Regions from separate parts of the Mesorhizobium sp. M1334 genome, predicted to be linked through region 1. Evidence: riboswitches for the same ligand, from Rfam matches in the RefSeq annotation. Region 1 holds a riboswitch; the other holds the start of a gene.
What was found. A riboswitch is a leader RNA that binds a small molecule or an ion and turns the genes downstream of it on or off. The one in region 1 is predicted to bind S-adenosylmethionine.
Positions count from the first base shown of each region.

Region 2: another riboswitch for S-adenosylmethionine. It lies ahead of metX (homoserine O-acetyltransferase MetX); the one in region 1 lies ahead of NKH17_RS01905 (O-succinylhomoserine sulfhydrylase).

Region 1 covers NZ_JAMYLM010000001.1:385,716-391,218, forward strand. Annotated here, with positions in the region: gene NKH17_RS01900 (2'-deoxycytidine 5'-triphosphate deaminase) at 1-530, opposite strand, end outside; SAM riboswitch at 666-743, shown strand; gene NKH17_RS01905 (O-succinylhomoserine sulfhydrylase) at 814-2,004, shown strand; gene NKH17_RS01910 (glycosyltransferase) at 2,040-3,194, opposite strand; gene apaG (Co2+/Mg2+ efflux facilitator ApaG/CorD) at 3,423-3,815, shown strand; gene NKH17_RS01920 (Hsp33 family molecular chaperone) at 3,822-4,832, opposite strand; gene argF (ornithine carbamoyltransferase) at 4,980-5,503, opposite strand, start outside.
Region 2 covers NZ_JAMYLM010000002.1:476,011-481,513, forward strand. Annotated here, with positions in the region: gene NKH17_RS05740 (gamma-glutamylcyclotransferase) at 1-461, opposite strand, end outside; gene NKH17_RS05745 (DUF2125 domain-containing protein) at 576-1,577, shown strand; gene NKH17_RS05750 (prephenate/arogenate dehydrogenase family protein) at 1,609-2,544, opposite strand; gene hisC (histidinol-phosphate transaminase) at 2,551-3,660, opposite strand; SAM riboswitch at 3,799-3,876, shown strand; gene metX (homoserine O-acetyltransferase MetX) at 3,972-5,141, shown strand; gene metW (methionine biosynthesis protein MetW) at 5,257-5,503, shown strand, end outside.

The DNA of each region.
Region 1 (5,503 bases):
AACTCGTGCAGCTCGCTTTCCGACAAGAGCGCATTGCCGGTGCGGAACCTGATCTGCGACAGCCGCGAGCCGGTCCGCACGACGATCGGGAAAGTGCGCGGGCTGACCTCCAGATAGAGCGGGCCTTCATAGCCGGCAGCGATCTTGTCGAACTCGTGGCCACGGTCGGTCATTACCCGGGTGAAGATATCGAGCCGTCCGGTCGAGCTTTTCGGGTTGGCGGAGGCGGAAATATGGGCGGGCAGCGCCAGGCTTTCGAGCAGCGGCACGATGTAGACGCAGCCGGTTTCCAGCACGGCACCTTCGGCGAGGTTGATCTCGTGCAGCTTCAGCCGGTCGAGCTTGTCGACAACCCTGTGGTCCGGGCCGGGCAAGAAGGAAGCACGCACTCGCCATGCCTTGTCGCCGAGCCTGAGGTCAAGGCTGGCCGGCTGGATCTGATCGGCATCGAGCATGCGCGGCGACTTCAGCGCGCCCGTCTGGAACAGCGCGGAAATATCCTGATCGGGAAGAATGCCTGTCTGCCGCAAGGGTCTGGCTCCGTTCGAACGCCGGGCGAGGTCTTGTTCTGTCGCAGGTCCGACCGTGGACGCCTTTGGCACCTGCTTGGTACAACCCTCTTAATCATGCCGGCAATTGACGCAAGCGTGGCGCGGGTCTAAAGCTCGTTATCCCGTGGTGATTTGGCCGGTCGGCTTGCAGCCACGTTAAACAAGTCGCTAAAGGACCGTCGGGCCGCAAGGCCATATGGACCGGTTGCGACTTTCGCGGCCGGTTTTTTGTTGTTTGGACCAATTTTGGTGTTTGGATGGAATGATGACCAAGAAGCGCGACTGGAAGCCTCAGACCGCACTCGTGCATGCCGGGACGCTGCGTTCCGGCTTTGGCGAGACCTCCGAGGCGATGTATCTCACCCAAGGCTATGTCTACGAGACGGCGCAAGCGGCGGAGGCCCGCTTCAAGGGCGAGGAGCCGGGCTTCATCTATTCGCGCTATGCCAATCCGACGGTCGACATGTTTGAGAAACGCATGTGCGCGCTGGAAGGAGCCGAGGACGCGCGCGCCACGGCATCCGGCATGGCGGCGGTGACGGCAGCACTGCTGTGTAGCGCCAAGGCGGGCGACCATATCGTGGCGGCGCGCGCGCTGTTCGGCTCCTGCCGCTGGGTGATCGAGACGCTGGCGCCGAAATACGGCATTGAGGCAACGCTGGTCGACGGCACCGACATCGCCAATTGGGAAAAGGCGGTCAAGCCAAACACCAAACTGTTTTTCCTGGAAAGCCCTACCAATCCAACGCTGGAGGTAGTCGACATTGCCGCCGTCGCGGCACTTGCCAATTCGATCGGCGCCAGGCTGATCGTCGATAATGTCTTCGCTACGCCCTTGCAGCAGAAACCTCTGCAGCTCGGCGCCCACATCGTCGTCTATTCGGCCACGAAGCATATTGACGGCCAGGGGCGCTGTCTTGGCGGCATCGTTCTGTCGGACAAGAAATGGATCGACGAGAACCTGCATGACTATTTCCGCCACACCGGCCCAAGCCTCTCGCCCTTCAATGCCTGGACGCTGCTGAAAGGCCTGGAGACGCTGCCGCTACGCGTACGCCAGCAGACGGAAAGTGCCGGCCGCATCGCGGATTTCCTGGCCGAGCGCCCGCAAATCGCCCGCGTCATCTATCCCGGCCGCGCCGACCACCCGCAAGCGGCCGTGGTCAAGAAGCAGATGTCGGGCGGCTCGACGCTGATTTGCTTCGATGTGAAGGGCGGCAAGCAGGCGGCCTTTGCCTTCCAGAACACACTCGACGTCGTGCTGATTTCCAACAATCTCGGCGACGCCAAGAGCCTGATCACCCATCCGGCGACGACCACACACAAGAACTTGACTGATGAAGCCCGCGCCGAGCTCGGCATCGGACCGGGAACGCTCAGGCTGTCAGTCGGCCTTGAGGACGCCGACGACCTGCTCGAAGACATCGAGCAGGCACTGAGAGTTGCCGGATAAGGGCTGGCCGAACAGAGGCAGCGGGGACGTGCCGATCAGGCGCCGGACGGGGTCTCTTCCAGCTCCGCGACAGTCTTCGTCTGGATAGTCATCACGTTGCCGCGCCAGTCGATGGCGCCGCTCAGCCATCCGCGCGCCCAAATGACGGGAAGCATCAGGTCTCGTGCCATCATCGCCGGGATCGTGCGCGGCGACAGGTGCCATCCCTTGGTCGAGGCCAAGGCGCATTCCGGCAGGTAGGCCGCGACCAGCACGGCGATGGCGGTTGCCGGCAGGCTGCCGCCGGCGTCAGCCGCGGCGATCAGTGCAAGCACTAGCGGCGGTGCCGCGCCGATCAGGATTTCGGGGGCAAAGAACAGTGCAAAGGTGACGCGGCGCAGCCGCGCCCAGCGCGCCTGCCGCGACCAGATCTCGCCAAGCGTGCGCCGGCCGAGCGGCTGTTCGAAGGGAGAGGCGACAAGATTGACTCGCAGTCCGAGCCCGTTGACCAGCTTGGTCGCGGCGGCGTCCTCGGCGATCTCGGCGGCAAGCGCGCGGATGCCGCCATTGGCATCGAGCATCGGCTTGTTCCACAACATGCTCTTGCCCTGGGCGAAGCCGAGGCCGAGCGCCTCTCCAGCGTACTGCCAGCGTGCCTGCAGCGTGTTGAGAAAGGCGCATTCGACCTCCCCCCAGAAGCCGTCCGGCCGCGAGCCGATCGGCGTCGAACAGACGAGGCCGGTGTCGTGCCGCCACGCCGCCATCAGGTGCTGGACGTAATCGCTTGGCATAAGCACGTTGGAATCGGCAAGGATGACCCAGCGATAATGCGCCGCCTCCCAACCCTTCACGCAATTGTTGAGTTTTGGATTGCCGCTGATGCGGTCGTCACCGATTAGAAGGCGGGCGCGAATAGCTGGAAAGCGCGCCATTGCGGCGGCGATCGGCTTGACCACCGGGTCGTCGGCATGGGCGACGCAGAAGATGAGTTCATAGCGCGGCCAGTCGAGGGAGAAGGCGCGCTCCAGCGTCTCTTCGGCAAACGGCTCGACGCCGCGCGCCGGGATGACGATCGATACCGGCGGCGCGTTGGCCGCGGGCGGTGCAATACTGGCTGGTCGCTTCAGCTTCTGCGAAGCTAACAAGATGCTGGCGAGATTTGAAAGAAGGAGGGCTATGGAAAGGAGGGCGGCTGCGAATGTCGGTTCCATCGAGATCTGGTCACTCCAGAAATGCCGGCCGCATGACAGCCGTTTTCAACAATTCGACAGAACGCTGAGTCGTCCGGCACAAGCCTGCACACCATCATTGTCATGTGTCACTCAAATGACATTGTTTTTCGGCACCTGCGCTTGAGATCGGGCAAGAAGATGCTGCGCATCGTTGACCAAACTGCGCTGAGCATCGAAAGTTCCATCTACATTGCTTTGGAGCAGTTTATGTACAGCGCCGTCACCCGCAACATCGAAGTGCAGGTCAGGCCGTTCTATCTGGAGGATCACTCCGACCCGCCGCAAAACCGCTATGTCTGGGGCTACCAGGTGACCATCGACAATCAGTCGGATGAGTTCGTGCAGCTTCTGTCACGCTACTGGCACATTACCGACGGTACCGGCAAAGTCGAGGAAGTGCGCGGCCCGGGGGTCGTCGGCGAGCAACCCGGACTCAACCCCGGCGACAGCTATCAGTATACGTCTGGATGCCCGCTCTCGACCCCGTCCGGCATCATGGTCGGGCACTACACAATGCGCAACAAGCGGGGCGAGACGTTCGACGTCGCCATCCCCGCCTTCTCGCTCGATTTGCCGGGCACGCGGCGCACCGTCAATTGAGGGCCGTCATCCAGCCGCTGCAAACTCCGCCGGGTCGAAGTCATATTGCTTCGAGCAGAATTCGCAGGCGACGTGAATGCTGCCATCCTCGGTGCTGTCCCTGATCTCCTCGGCGGAAAAGCCTTCGAGAATGCCGCGGATCTTCTCCCTCGAGCATGAGCACTGGTCGGCGACCGGCACGCCGCCGAACACGCGGACGCCATGCTCGTGGAAAAGCCGGTAAAGCAGCCGTTCGGCGCCGATCGTCGGATCGATCAGCTCGGTCGGTTCAATAGTACCAAGCAGCGCCAGCAGCTCCTGCCAGGAATTGTCGGTCGGGTCATGGATTTCCTCACGCGGATCGCCGTCGCCACCGGGAAGGTCGGGTACGCGCATACGCTCCGCCGACTGCGGCAGGAATTGTGCCAGCAGGCCACCGGCCCGCCATTGCTCGCGGGCACCGCCGACGCCGGGTGTCAGAAGCTTGGCAACCGAAAGGCGGAGGTCGGTCGGAATCTGCTCCGACTGGCGGAAATAGGTGCGTGCGGCATCTTCAAGTGTGACACCGTCGAGCTGGACGATGCCCTGGTAGCGTTGCGTGTGAGCGCCCTGGTCGATGGTCAGCGCCAGGACGCCGCTGCCGATCAGCGTCTGCGGTGACGTCTCGCCGGCAGAAGTCAAAGCCTGCAGCCGGTCGGCATCGAAGCGGGCATAAGCGCGCAGCGCGTGCGGCGTGGAGAAATCGGCGACCAGCATGTCGACGGGCCCGTCGGTGCGGGTCTGCAGAATGAACTTGCCCTCGAATTTCAGCGAAGTTCCGAGCAGTACCGTCAGCACACAGGCTTCGGCCAGGAGCCGGGCGACCGGCTCGGGATAGTCGTGGCGGCTGAGAATGGCGTCGAGCATCGGCCCGAGCTGGACGGTGCGGCCGCGCACGTCGAGCGGGCCGACCTCGAACGGCACGACATGATCGTCGCCGGCGTAGCCGAATTCGCCGAGCTTGGGTTTATGTTCAGCCAATTGATGAGTTTCCAACATGACAAAGCTCCGGGGCGCGGCGATGCCGCCCTCCGGGGCGCATGCGACGAGACGCGCTCGATTTGCGTGATGCGCCTGAGATAGGCACCACCCACTCCCGGATCAAGGCGGCCCAGATCAAGGCGGCGCAGATCAGGCCGGCCCGGATCAAGCGCCCAGGCACCAGGCCAGGACCGCCTTCTGGGCATGGAGCCGGTTCTCGGCCTCATCGAACACCACAGAATGCGGTCCGTCGATGACCTCGTCGGTAACCTCCTCACCGCGATGCGCCGGCAGACAGTGCATGAACAGCGCGTCCGGCTTGGCTTTCGCCATCAGTCCCGCATTGACCTGATAGGGCAGGAAGACATTGTGGCCGCGGGCACGGTGCTCCTGGCCCATCGACACCCAGCAGTCGGTGACGATGCAGTCGGCCTCGTGAACGGCCTCCTCGGGCGAGCGGGTGAATTTCAGCTTGCCGCCATTGGCTTTCGACCAGTCGACATGCTTCTGAGCCGGTTCGCTGCCCTCGGGCACGGCGACGTTCAGCTTGAAATGGAACCGCGCAGATGCCTCCAGGAGCGAATGCAGCACGTTGTTGCCGTCGCCGGTCCAGGCGATCGTCTTGCCGGCCACCGGACCGCGGTGCTCTTCGAAGGTCATGATGTCGGCCATCAGCTGGCAGGGATGGG
Region 2 (5,503 bases), on a different contig from region 1:
GTGCTGAGCACGTAATCCTCATTCCTCCCCGACTGGCCAACGGCGCCGCGAACGACGGCCGCCGCCTCGGCCGGGTCGAGCGCACCGGCATATTGCTCGTGGCTGCGGTCCACGACATAGGCGATGGCTTCGACCGTCCCGCTCCCATCCGTTTCACTCTTGTCGAGGCGAACGCTGAGCACACGTTCGAGATAGACGTTGGTGACCAGCTCGCGTTCGCGCAGATAGGTGATGGCCTCGTTGCGCAGCTCGCCTGGGACCCGGAACGCCAGCCCGATGCAGGAGCCGCCGCGGTCGAGTCCGAGCACCAGGCCCGGCCGTTCGCGCGTGCCGCGATGCACGAAAGAATAGACACAGAGCGAACGGCGGTAGCCATGCAGGCGGGCACGCCGCGTCTCGACATGCGCGAATCCCGGCCGCCAGATCAGTGAGCCGTAGCCAAAAACCCAAAAATCGCCCATATCGCCAAGCCTGATTGTGACGAGCCACTCCACCGGTGGTGTTTCAGTCCGTCTACCTGTTGTTGCCGCAAGCGACAGCCCGCCCGTGCCACCCGCGTTAACGAAAGCCGCAGCATGACGTCAAGTGACGAGCGCCCGCCGCCCAGCCAGCGTCGCCGCCTGTTGTGGCTTGCCGCTTTCATTCTCGTGCTGTTCGGCATCTACAGCGCGGGCTGGTTCTACCTGGCGGATCTGGTCGAGAGCGCCACCGACAAGGCGGTCGCCGATCTCGATGACAAGGGCATCAAGGCCGACTGTGCCAATCTCGCGGTCAGCGGCTATCCCTTCAGCTTCACCCTTTCCTGCGACAGTCTGGCTTACGAGGACGACAGCCGCAACGTCGCGGCATCGACAGGCAAGATCAACGCTGCCACCCAGATCACGCGGCTTCTGTCGCCTGCCGCCGAGCTCAGGGGGCCACTCAGGACCTCCGTTCCCGGCATGACCCCGCTCTGGATCGACTGGGATGATCTGCGGGCCGACATGAAGCTGTCCTGGCCGCTGCCGAGACGCCTCTCGCTGCAGGCAGAAGGCCTGTCCGGCCAGACCGATCCGGCAGACGATGCCGATCCCGTCTCGCTGTTCAGCGCCGGAACTGCCAGCGGGCAATTGCGCCCAAACGGCCCGGACATCGACTATGCCGGCAATTTCACCGATCTCGAAATCGACGCGGCGGCCATCGACGGGCGCGTCTTGCCGCCGCTCGATGGCAGCGGCGATGTGACGCTGAAGAACGGCGTGACGCTGATCAAGGCAAACTCGAAGAGCCTGCGCGGCCTCGCGGCCGAAATCCACGAGCTCGATCTGTCGTCCGGAACTGCGCGCATCACCGTTTCCGGACCGCTGTCGGTCGATGACGACGGTCTCATAAATGCCGATCTGACGATCAAGCTCAATGATCCAAAGGCCGTGGCGGCGATCCTTGCCACCGCCATCCCCGAGCAGAAGAAAGAGATCCAAACCGGCTTTGCCGGACTGGCGCTGCTCGGCAACCAGCCGTCGATGCCGCTGAAGATCGTCAGGGGCAAGGCCTCGCTCGGCTTCATCCCGCTCGGCAAGATCAAGCCGCTTGACTAGGCGGTCGGGACTGCGATCGGCCTGCCGCGGCTTATCCCTTCGGCGGGTGTTCGACTGCCTGGCGACCGAAATCCGGTACGTCGATGTCCTGGCCGGCCTCGATGATCGAGCGGCGGACGGCGCGGGTGCGGGTGAACAGGTCGAACAGCTTTTCGCCGTCGCCCCAGCGGATCGCCCGCTGCAGCGAGGACAGATCTTCCGAGAATCGCGCCAGCATTTCGAGGATGGCGTCCTTGTTGTGCAGGCAGACGTCACGCCACATGGTCGGGTCGGACGCCGCGAGACGGGTGAAGTCGCGAAAGCCGGAAGCCGAGTATTTGATGACCTCGGACTTGGTCACCGACTCCAGATCGTCGGCGGTACCGACGATGTTATAGGCGATGATGTGCGGCAGGTGCGAAACGATGGCCAGCGTCATGTCATGATGCTGCGGGTCCATCGTGTCGATGTTGGAGCCGCAGCGGCGCCAGAATTCCGAGAGCCTTTCCAGTGCCGCGGGATCGGTGCCGGGCAGCGGCGTGAAGATGCACCAGCGGTTCTCGAACAGTTCCGCAAAACCGGCATCTGGTCCCGACTTTTCGGTGCCGGCCAAAGGATGGCCGGGAATGAAGTGCACGCCATCAGGCACATGCGGCTGCATCTGCGCGATCACCGATGCCTTGGTCGAGCCGACATCGGTAAGGATGGCGCCCTTCTTCAGCGTCGGCGCGATTTCCGCGGCGACGGTACCCGAAGAGCCGACCGGCACCGAAACGACGACCAGATCGGCATCGCGAACCGCCTCTTTCGCATCCATCGTGTAGGTGTCGCCGAGGGCGAGTAGGCTCGCCCGCGCCAGCGTCGCTTCGCTGCGCGTCGAAATCGCGACTTGGCCGGCGAGCCCCTCACGGCGGATGACGCGCGCCAGCGACGAGCCGATCAGGCCGATGCCGACCAGCGCGATCTTTTCGAACATCGGTGAGGTCATGGTGTTCTAGCTTTTCAGGAATGTCGCGAGTGCTGCGACAACGCCGCGGTTGGCCTCTTCGGTGCCGATGCTCATGCGCAGCGCGTTCGGAAAACCGTAGCCGGAAACGCGCCGCAATATGTAGCCGCGCGCACTGAGGTAGTCATCGGCGGCCGCCGCCGAATGCTTTTTGTCCTCGGGAAAGTGGATAAGGATGAAATTGCCGACACTCGGCGTCACCCGCAGACCAAGCCCGCTTAATTGCTCGGTCAGCCATGCCAGCCAGGTCTCGTTATGCGCCACGCTGCGCTCGATATGGCCGCGGTCGCGGATCGCCGCGATACCGGCCTCGATAGCCGTCGCATTGACGTTGAAGGGTCCGCGCACGCGGTTGATCGCGTCGATGATATGCATTGGCGCATACATCCAGCCGATCCGCGCCCCGCCCAGGCCCAATTTGGAGAAAGTGCGGGTCATGACCACGTTTTCCGCGCTGCCCACCAACTCGACGCCGGCTTCATAATCGTTGCGCCGGACATATTCGGCGTAAGCTGCATCCAGCACCAGAAGCACGTTTCGCGGCAGGCCGGCATGCAGGCGGCGCACCTCCTGGAACGGCACGTAGGTGCCGGTTGGATTGTTTGGATTGGCAAGGAAGATGACCCTGGTGCGCGGCGTCACCGCGGCGAGGATCGCATCGATATCGGCGCGTTCATCGGTCTCCTTGACCGTCACCGGGACGGCACCGGCCGACTGTATGTAGATCTTGTAGACCATGAAGCCGTGTTCGGTGATGATCGCTTCGTCGCCGGGCGCGAGGTAGGTCTGCGCCAGCAGGCCCAGAATCTCGTCGGAGCCGTTGGAACAGACGATGTTCGCCGGGTTGAGCCCGTGCACCTCGGCGATCGCTTCCCTCAGGCGCCTGGCGCTGCCGTCGGGATAGACCGCGAGCTTGTCGGCGACCGCGCGCGCGGCCTCTATCGCCTTTGGCGAAGGGCCGAGCGGGTTCTCGTTCGACGACAATTTATGGACGTTGGCGACACCTTCAGGCGCCGCGCTCTTGCCGGGCACATAGGCTTCGATGTCCATGATGCCGGCGCGGGGCCTTGGACGTGTCTGATCCGGTATCTGGCTCATTCCATGAAATCCGTCGAGATTGCCTCCATCCGGAGGCCGCAGCGGAAATACAAGCCGTGGCCCGGAATGTCGAGGGGCGGCAATTCGGGATCAAGAACTTGCCGTTGACGAAGCCATGCGTCGGTCCTAGAAGAGCAGCGAAAGTTCCGTGGTGATTTGGCCGGTCGGCTTGCAGCCACGTTAAACAACTTGCTAAAGGGCCGTTTGCATCTTGTAACCGGCTTTGCGAAGGCATGGCCGGTTTTTTGTTGCCCTGGCTGGTTGTTGCCCAGACCGGCGGTGGACAACTGAAGGCCGGGCAAGGAGATGTGATGGTCGCTTTGCGCGCGCGAAAAACCAACAACGAGGCCGACCAGCCGTCGAGCCCGGTGTTGCGTTTCGGCGCCGACAAGCCGCTCAAGCTCGACGCCGGCACGCTGCTGTCGCCGTTCCAGATCGCCTACCAGACCTATGGCACGCTCAACGACGAGCGCTCCAACGCCATCCTCGTCTGCCATGCGCTGACCGGCGACCAGCATGTCGCCAACACCAATCCCGTGACCGGCAAGCCGGGCTGGTGGGAAGTGCTGATCGGCCCCGGCAAGATCATCGACACCGATCGTTTCTTCGTCATCTCGTCCAACGTCATCGGCGGCTGTCTCGGCTCCACCGGCCCCGCCTCGACCAATCCCGCCACCGCCAAGCCCTACGGGCTCGACCTGCCGATCATCACCATCCGCGACATGGTGCGCGCGCAGCTGATGCTGGTCGAGCATTTCGGTATCGAACAGCTGTTCAGCGTGCTGGGCGGCTCGATGGGCGGCATGCAGGTGCTGCAATGGGCCTCGAGCTATCCCGAGCGCGTCTTCTCGGCGCTGCCGATCGCCACCGGCGCCCGCCATTCTTCGCAGAACATCGCTTTCCACGAGGTCGGCAGGCAGGCAGTGATGGCCGACCCGGACTGGCATGGCGGCAAATATTTCGAGCACGGCAAGCGGCCGGAAAAGGGGCTGGCGGTGGCGCGCATGGCCGCTCACATCACCTATCTGTCGGAAGCAGCGCTGCACCGCAAGTTCGGCCGCAACCTGCAGGATCGCGAAGCCCTGACCTTCGGCTTCGATGCCGACTTCCAGATCGAGAGCTATCTGCGCCATCAGGGCATGACCTTCGTCGATCGCTTCGATGCCAACTCCTATCTCTACATGACCCGGGCGATGGACTATTTCGATCTCGCCGCCGACCATGGCGGCCGGCTGGCCGATGCCTTCGCCGGCACCAAGACGCGCTTCTGCCTGGTTTCGTTCACCAGCGACTGGCTGTTCCCGACCGAGGAGAGCCGCTCGGTCGTGCACGCGCTGAACGCGGCCGGCGCCTCGGTATCGTTCGTCGAGATCGAAACCGACCGTGGCCACGACGCCTTCCTGCTCGACGAGCCGGAACTGTTTGCCGCCATCAAAGGCTTCATCGCCTCGGCGGCGCGGGCCAGAGGGCTCGGCGCATGACCCCGAAAAGCTGCAGACTTTTCGGATCAGGATCACGCGCCAGGCATCAGCGCATGACCCCGAAAAGTTGCAGACTTTTCGGATCAGGATCATGCGCCAGGCAGAAGGCGAGCCCATGAGCGTCAACCGCGCCCAGCGCGTCGACCTCGAGGTCGTCGCCGATCTCATCCCGCCGCAGTCGCGGGTACTGGACGTCGGTTCCGGCGACGGCCTGTTGCTCGAATTGCTGCAGGCGACCAAGAAGGTCGACGGTCGCGGGCTGGAACTGTCGCAGCGCGGCGTCAACGAATGCGTGGCGCGCGGCCTGTCGGTCATCCAGGGCGATGCCGACAAGGATCTCCAATTCTATCCCGATAAGGGCT